DNA from 2 places in the Kribbella sp. NPDC056951 genome. Region 2 is predicted to be linked to the other one. Evidence: riboswitches for the same ligand, from Rfam matches in the RefSeq annotation. Region 2 holds a riboswitch; the other holds the start of a gene.
The links. A riboswitch is a leader RNA that binds a small molecule or an ion and turns the genes downstream of it on or off. The one in region 2 is predicted to bind thiamine pyrophosphate.

Region 1 (4,242 bases), 670 kb from region 2:
AACCCGCCGAGGAGCAGCACATCGCTCCGCCCACACCGTACGGCGGCGGCACGTACGCCGGCGGTGGTCAGCCACTGCCGCCCGTCCCGTATGCACCTGCGCAGCCCTACGGCTCCCAACCAGGTCAGTACGGCGGTCCGCCCACCGACCCGACTCAGCCGCCGAGCTACCGTCCAGGACACCCGTACGGCGCTCCCGTGGATCCGCATCCCGAGGCCTTCCCGACGTACGGGCGTAAGGAGCCATTCGCCGGCCGTGATCCGCGCGCGGCCAAGGTGGTGCTGTTCGCCACTGTGATCGCGGCTGTCTACGGACTGATGGTGGCGACGGTCCAGCGGGTCTCGATCCGGGAGATCACCCAGGCGCCGGGCTCACCGCTCAACCACCCGCTGCGCACCGACGTGATCGACGCGCTCGGCCAGCTCCTGATCGTCCTGGTGGGTGCCGCAGCTCTCGTCCTGTGGGCGAGAGACGTGCTGGCGCGCCGCAAGGCCGCCCGCCAGCCCGAGGCCGTTGAGATCGTGGGAGGCGTGCTGGTCGGCGTCTCGCTGATCCCCCTGTTCATCTGGGCCGGCATGGTGCTCTCAACCGGCCTGGGCGCCGTCGACGAGACGCTGGAGCGGCTACCGACGGCGTACGCGTGGGGTGGGTTCGGTCTGCTGATTCTGGCGGCCGGACTGTTCCTCGGCTATCGCGAGCTCAAGCCGGACCTCGACACCGTGGTTCGGGCCGCACCCGGCCGACCACCCTGGGAGTGAGCGCTCCCGTAGTCCTCGTCCCGGGCCTCGGCCTCGGGCCGGAGTCGTACGCACCAACCGTCGAGCACCTCTCAATGCCGTACCGGGTGGTCACACTGCCCGGGTACGGCGAACCTGCCGACAACCGCGATGACCTGCACCCCGAGGCCCTCGCCGCCCGCCTCGAGCAGCAGGTCCGGGAGCGGTCGGTCCTCGTCGGGCACTCGGCCGGCGCGCAGATCGTGGTCGAGCTGGCGGTCGCCCACCCGGAGCTGGTGCACGCACTGGTCCTGATCGCTCCGAGCGGTGACACGAAGTCCGCGGGCTGGCTCGACCTGGGCATGCGCTGGCTGGAGTCGGCCGCACCGGAGTCACCCCGGCTGATCCCGGTCCTGGCACCGCAATACGCCCGTACGACGTTCTCTACGATCGCCAGGGCGGCTGCGGCCTGCCGACGGCACGATCTGGCCGGTGTGATCACCAGAGTCCAGTCGCCGGTCGTGATCATCCGCTGCCGCCATGACCATCTGTCACCAGCCGACTGGGCCGACCGCCTGGCCGCTCTGAGCCACGGTGAGTCGCGGACGCTGTCCACCGGGTCCCACATGCCGGTGCTGACCAACGGCCCGGAGGTGGCCGCGCTCATCCACCGAGCAGCCGCCGCGCGGCCGGCGGACTGAGGCGTTATCGTTGACGCGGTAGCAAAACCTTTGCGGGAGCTCGCACCGAATGCGGGCTGAGAGGGCGACTAGGGTCGCCGACCGCCTGAACCTGACCGGGTAATGCCGGCGTAGGGATCGCAATGACTGATACAGCAGTTCGTCCTGCCAATGCAGAAGCACCGCTCGTCCTCACCACGGATGCGCCGAGGACGCTGGGGTTCCTCGACCAGTTCACGCTCTGGGGCAACCTCGGCATCTCGCTGTTCGGCCCGGTCACCGGTGCGCTCGTCGCGGCGTACACAGGCTCGCTGTGGCAGGGCCTGCTCGCCGTGGTCGTCGGGTGCGGCATCGGCGCGCTCGTGCTCGGTGGCTCGGCCGTCTTCGGTTCGCACACCGGCGCACCGGCCATGGCCAGTCTGCGCGGCCTGTTCGGCCGTCGCGGATCGATGGCCCCGACGGTACTGAACATCGCGCAGAACATCGGTTGGGCGACGATGGAGATCATCGTGATCTCGCAGGCCGCGGTCGCGGTGACGAGTGAGCGCTGGCGCTGGCTGTTCGTCGTACTGGCCGGGATCATCGCCACGACCATGGCGGTCCGGCCCTTGGGCAGCGTGAAAATCCTGCGCAAGTTCATGGTCTGGCTGGTGTTGATTGCCTCGGTCTACCTATTCATCCAGGTGCTGAGCAAGCCGGTGCAGTCGTTGCCGCAGGACAGTGTGTTCGGCTTCTGGCCGGCCGTCGACCTGGCCGCCGCCGGTGTCGTCTCGTTCGCGCCGCTGGCCGCCGACTACACCCGGCACTCCCGCACCAACAAGGCGGCCTTCGGTGGTTCGGCCCTCGGCTACGGCCTGGCCGCGATCCTGTACTACGCCTTGGGTGTCTTCGCGGTCGCGACTCTGCAGACCGACAGCGAAGGTGTCATCACCGCGCTCGTCACCTTGCCGGCCGGTGCGATCGCGTTGTTCGTGCTGCTGGTGGACGAGGTCGACGAGGCCTATGCGAACGTCTACTCGACCACGATGGCCGCGCACAACCTGATCGGTCACGTCGATCGCCGGTGGATCTCGATCGCGATCGGCGTCCTCGCCACCGGTCTCGCGCTATTGGTTGACCTGGGCAACTACACGCAGTTCCTCTATCTGATCGGCTCGGTCTTCATCCCGCTGTTCGCGGTCGCGATCGCCGATTTCTTCCTGGTGAGCAAGATGAACTGGGACGTCTCCGGTACGGCGAAGTTCCGCTGGCAGCCCGCGGTCGCGTGGCTGATCGGGTTCGTCGCCTACCAGCTCGTGAATCCGGGCACGGTCGCCGAGTGGTCGCCGTTCTGGGAAGGTGTCCAAGGCAAGCTCTTCGGTGGGCAGGCCGTGCCGGGCTGGTTGGGTGCGACCTACACCAGCATCATCGTCTCGATACTCGCCGCAGTTCTCCTCGGCAAAATCGGTCGCGGCCGGATCGTGACCCGCGAACCGGTGGACAACTGACCTGCGGCACGCGGGATACTTGCGCCCATGCTCAACTCCGCACTGCGCAGCCGGGCCGAGTACGCCGAGCTCGGCGTCGATGGTCTGGCTGCGCGGACCTCGCCCGAGCGGGACGCAGACATCGTGAAGGCCGTCGAGGAACTGCTCGACGGCCGGGAATCGGTTCTTGATCTGTGCTGTGGCTACGGCCGGATCTCGCTCCCGCTGGCGCGCGCCGGGAAGACGGTGCGCGGCCTCGACATCTCGCCGAACCTGGTCGAGGCCGGCCGGATCCAGGCGAACGAGGAGGAGCTGGCGATCGACTGGGCGATCGGGTCGATGACCGATCTGCCGTACGCGTGGGACTCGTTCGACGCGGTGATCTGCCTGTGGACCGCGTTCCACGAACTGTTCGCCGAGGACGAGCAGATCTCGACGATCTGCGAGATCTCCCGGGTGCTGAAGCCGGGCGGGATCGCGATCATCGAGGGCCCGTCCTGGGGACCCGCGACCGCCGGTGAGATCGCGCTGGGGATGCGGCAGGGCCCGGAACACCGGATCGTCACCACCGAGCACGCCGACGGCCTGAGCAGCGTGCACTACATCCACGACGACATCAGCTACGGCCGCCTCTGCGCCGCCGCGGGGATCGACAACTACAAGGTCTACAAGCGCGAGTGGGGCGGGCGGCGTCGGCTGATCCTCGAGATCCACGCCTGACCCCGAAAGAACTGAACCCCGAAAGAATAGGAGCAGATCCCCACTCCACATTGGGGACCTGCTCCTGAATACAGCAACGATAAAACCATTCCTGCGGCTACGCGGAAATGATTCTTTTCTTTTCAAGATTCAACAGGTAGCGCTTGGCCTCGAGGCCGCCCGCGTACCCGGTGAGCGCGCCGCTCGCCCCGATCACCCGGTGGCACGGCAGCAGGACACACACGGGATTCGCGCCCAGCGCCGTACCGACGGCTCGGGCTGCCTTGGGTCGATCGATCTCCCCGGCGAGCTCGCCGTACGTCTTGGTGTGTCCGTAACTGGTGTGTTCACGAAGGTCCGCGAGAACCAATTGCTGGAACGGCGTCGCGAGCACGAGATCAACCTGCACGGTGAATTCGTCGCGTTTCCCAATCAGGTATTCGTCCAGCTCCCGCCGTACGGCGTCCAGTGCGCGCGGCTGGCGGAGAACTCGCGGCGACACGGCGCGGGCGAGTCGCCCGGTCATCGTCTCCTCGTCACCGAATGAGCTCGCCACCACCCGACCGTGCGCGACCGCCAGCAGCATCGTGCCGATCGGGGTGCCGTGCAGGGTGTAGGCGACGTCGGCGTCCGGGAGGACGGGTGGTTTCAACTCAGGTGTGCTGAACCGGGTGAGCCGGT
Region 2 (4,242 bases):
GGTCCTCCCACTCGCATCCACGTCAGCCACGAGACAAGCTCTCCCAGGTGTCGCGCTCAACCTGTTGTCGGGCTACTGCGACGGCGATGTCTACGACCTGCAAGGCCAGCACCTGTACGACGACGCGCGCGCCACGGACGACGACGCACCCAAATCCTCGGTGCTCCTGATGGGGGCCAACCATAACTTCTTCAACAGTGAGTGGACGCCCGGTCAGGCGGAGGCGCCGGCAACGGACGACTGGGGTTTCAATCCCGACGACGAGCCCTGCGGTACGGCGACCGCCACCAGACTGACCGCGGTTGAGCAGCAGGCGGCCGGGCGGGTGTACATCTCGGGCTTCTTCCGCTGGATTCTCGGCGGCGACGAAACCCAAGGAAAGCTGTTCGACGGCTCCAACCCCAAGGTCACCTCGCACTCCCCCGACCGCCACGAACTCGCAAGGTTCGACAAACCCGTGAGCACGAGCGGCGATCTGACCGCGACTGTCTGCACCGGCAGCCCGTCCTGGCTACCCGACCCCAACCCCGAACCATTCTGCACCGAGAACGAGCAGCCCGATCGCTTCCCACACTGGGTCCCCAGCTTCTTCCTCCCCGCCGTCCCGACCCCCGCGATCACCGCCCTCCAATGGACCAGCCGGAACGGCGTCCTCCGCATCCCGGTCAAGACCAGCAAGCAGTACGACGTACTGACGTTCCGCGCCGCCGCGGACCCGGACCGGCCCACCCAGGACCTCACCGTCCGACTGATCGACAACCACGGCAAGTACCGCGATGTCGCCGTCTCGCAGGTCGGCGACGCCCTCACCCAGCTCCCCGGAAAGCACGAGGACAGCCAACCCAAGACCCTGCTCCGAACAGTCCGAATCCCCTTGAAAACAAGGGCTCTCAAGGCAGTAGAACTCCGCACCGATCGCACCAGCACAGGCCGGATCTTCATCTCTGACCTCGCCCTGAGCACGCCCTCAAGAGGCCGGACCACGATCAACCAGCTCCCCCGGATTTCGGTCGCCGACGCCGCACCGATTGCCGAGGGCAACAGCACGACCAAGGTCGACTTCACAGTCACCCTCAGCAGATCAAGCCATCAGCCCATCACAGTCCACGCCGAGACAGCCGGCTTCACCGCGGACCCCGAGATCGTCCGGCCGCTGTCGACCACGATCACCTTCGCGCCCGGCGAGACCCGCAAGACCGTCGCCGTACAGATCCACGGCAATACGACCGCCCAGCCCGACCAGGACTTCAAGCTCGCGCTGGCGGTACCGCGCAACGCGATCACCGACGACGCCTGGGCCACCGGCAAGGTCCTCGACGACGACACCGGCCCATCCACCCAGCTCCATAGGCCAGAAGTAACCCCACGAGGCGGTCCCGGCTACCGCGGGATGTAATGAACGGGTGCTGACCTACGAACTGACATCCCGGGATCTGGAGGAGGTCCGCTTCGCCCTGTCACCCGCCTCGGAGACCGTCCTGTCCCTCCGCGCCCTCCGCGACCCCGGCCGGTTCCCGCTCCAACTCCCCTGGATCCGCACAGTCCAGCCGCTACTCGAAGACCTCGACTGGACCGTACTCAGCCACCTGGTCAACGACACCATGGGCAGCCCCGACTACCTCACGCCGCGGCCGACTTCCCCACTTACCCAGTTCACCGACGAACTCCAGCTCATAGCCGCAGTCGATCAAGAAACCTTCACTAGACAGCACACAGCAGTCAACGGCGAGCTGCCCGAAGGCCTCACACCAGCCCGGGTCACCGCAGCACTCGACGACTACTGGCAGACGGTCATCGCGCCGTACTGGAATCGCATGCGCACCATCCTCACCGCCGACATCACGTACCGCGGTCACGTGCTCACGCAACAGGGCACCGGCGCGATGCTCAACGAGCTCGGCCCCGCGATCTCTTATAGCCAAGGCCTCTTGAAGGTCGCCAAGGTGAGTGCAATCAGCCGCACAGAGAAGGTCGACGGCCGCGGCCTAGTCCTGCAGCCCACCCTCTTCGGCCCGCACGCAGTGATCCCCTACGACCCCGGCGCCGAACCGTTCCTCGGCTATCCACCCCGCGGCCAGGCCAACCTGTGGACAGTCGTCGACCCACCCACACCACAAGACCTCGCCAAACTCATCGGTACGGCGCGCGCCCGCATCCTGCAGTTGCTCACCCACCCGCGCACCACGACCGACGTGGCCGCCGAACTCGGGGTCACCCCGTCCGCAGTCAGCCAGCACCTGCAACTGCTCCGCCGTACCGGTCTGGTCGAACCCCAGCGAGCCGGCAAGCAAGTGCTCTACAGGCCAACAGAATTGGCGAGTTTGCTGACGGGGAACTAAAGTCGAAACAGACCGCGGGAGCTCGCACCGGAGTGGGCTGAGAGGGCGACAGAGCAGGCGTCGCCGACCGCTGAACCTGAATCGGGTAATTCCGGCGTAGGGAGGACGCATGACGCAGTACGACGAGTCACCGCTTGAGCACGCGGTGTGGGTGAACGGTACGGCGACCAGCAGCGGACCGGGGATGTCGGTCGCTCAGCTGGTCGCGGAGATGTCGGATCGGCAGACCGGGATCGCGGTCGCGGTGAATCAGAGTGTGTTGACCCGCGACGAGTGGTCGGCCACGATCCTGACGGCGGGTGACCGGGTCGAGATCGTCGGCGCGGTCCAGGGAGGCTGACATGGACGACCCCTTCGAGCTGGGCGGCCGGACGTACTCCTCGCGGCTCATCATGGGCACCGGCGGTTCGGCGAACCTGGAAGTGATGGAAGAGGCGTTGATTGCCTCCGGCACCCAGTTGACCACGGTCGCGATGCGCCGGCTGGGGACCGGGCACGAGGGCTCGGTGCTCGACGTGCTGAAGCGGCACGGGATCGAGATCCTGCCGAACACTGCCGGCTGTCACACCGCGGCCGAGGCTGTGCTGACCGCCCGACTGGCCCGCGAGGCGCTGGGGACCGATCTGGTCAAGGTCGAGGTGGTCGCCGACGACCACCTGCTGCTGCCTGATCCGGTCGAGCTGCTCGACGCCGTGGACATCCTGATCGCCGACGGCTTCACCGTGCTCCCCTACACCAACGACGACCCGATCCTGGCTCGCCGGCTGGAGCAGGCCGGGTGTGCGGCCGTGATGCCGTTGGCGGCACCGATCGGTTCGGCCCTCGGGATCCGCAACCCGCACAACATCGCACTGATCGCCGAGGCGGCCAACGTCCCGGTCATCGTCGACGCCGGCATCGGTACGGCGAGCGATGCCGCCCTCGCGATGGAGCTCGGCTGCGCCGCGGTCATGCTGGCGACTCCGGTCACCCGCGCGGAGAAGCCGGCCCTGATGGCCGCCGCCATGCGCGACGCCGTCAGCGCCGGCCGCAACGCCCGTCTGGCCGGCCGGGTCCCCCGCCGCTGGCACTCCGGCCAGGCGTCCTCGCCGACGACCGGCCTGCCAACCTTCTAGTCGTTGTCGCGGATGGTCCCCTGCACCCGGTAGGGGACCTTCAGTACGGCGCCGTCTGCGGCCGTGATCACGACCGTGAACGTCTCGGCCTTCTCCCGCAGCTTGTCGTCCTTGATCGGTACGACGAACTGCCCGGTCGTCTTGCCCGCATCGACCTGCGGATAGAGACCTCCCTCGGGATCGACGAAGTCAGTGCCGAGTTTCGCCGTACCGCTGCGCAGCTCAGCGGTCAGGCGAGCACCACGGTCCGACGGAGCGGACAACTTCATCTGGAACACCACACCACCACGCCCTTCGGTTCCCACACCCGGCGAGATGGTTATCGAGGGAGTCGGGTCGTCGTCGCGGACGATCCCGTCGGCAAGCGAGCGGCCGATCATCGCGTCCGTCGACCCGGACAGCACCATGATGAACGTGACGTCGTCACCATCTCGCTTGTTCGGCCGCAGCGGCACCTTGATCGTTGCCGACCGATGCCCGGCCGGGATCGTCACGCGGGCATGGAACGGCTCCACCACATCGCTGATGAAGTCCCCGGACGCCTCCGCCCAGAACGTCACCGGCCGCGGGCTGACCCGCGACAGCCGCACCTTGAAGTCGGCCGTCCGCGGTCCGGAATCGCCTTCCACCATGTCCACATCCGCGACCGAAAGCACCGGCAGCATCCGCGGTCGCCAGTGACTAAGTGACGGCGTCGAGAACGACAGATCAGCCAGGTACGCCGTACCTCGGGCGACCCGGTCGGTCCGGATCTCCACCGACCGCACGTCCCGCAGGTCGAGCGGCAG

Region 1: linked by a shared signal. The riboswitch ahead of ACFTSF_RS01295 (purine-cytosine permease family protein) and the one ahead of thiS (sulfur carrier protein ThiS) in region 2 are both predicted to bind thiamine pyrophosphate.

What each region holds. Positions count from the first base shown of each region.
Region 1 covers NZ_JBHUQZ010000001.1:269,770-274,011, forward strand. The annotation lists gene ACFTSF_RS01285 (hypothetical protein) at 1-758, shown strand, start outside; gene ACFTSF_RS01290 (alpha/beta hydrolase) at 755-1,417, shown strand; TPP riboswitch at 1,440-1,551, shown strand; gene ACFTSF_RS01295 (purine-cytosine permease family protein) at 1,540-2,883, shown strand; gene ACFTSF_RS01300 (methyltransferase domain-containing protein) at 2,911-3,582, shown strand; gene ACFTSF_RS01305 (methylated-DNA--[protein]-cysteine S-methyltransferase) at 3,680-4,242, opposite strand, start outside.
Region 2 covers NZ_JBHUQZ010000001.1:942,952-947,193, reverse strand. The annotation lists gene ACFTSF_RS04455 (hypothetical protein) at 1-1,396, shown strand, start outside; gene ACFTSF_RS04450 (DUF5937 family protein) at 1,404-2,339, shown strand; TPP riboswitch at 2,344-2,459, shown strand; gene thiS (sulfur carrier protein ThiS) at 2,449-2,679, shown strand; gene ACFTSF_RS04440 (thiazole synthase) at 2,681-3,454, shown strand; gene ACFTSF_RS04435 (hypothetical protein) at 3,451-4,242, opposite strand, start outside.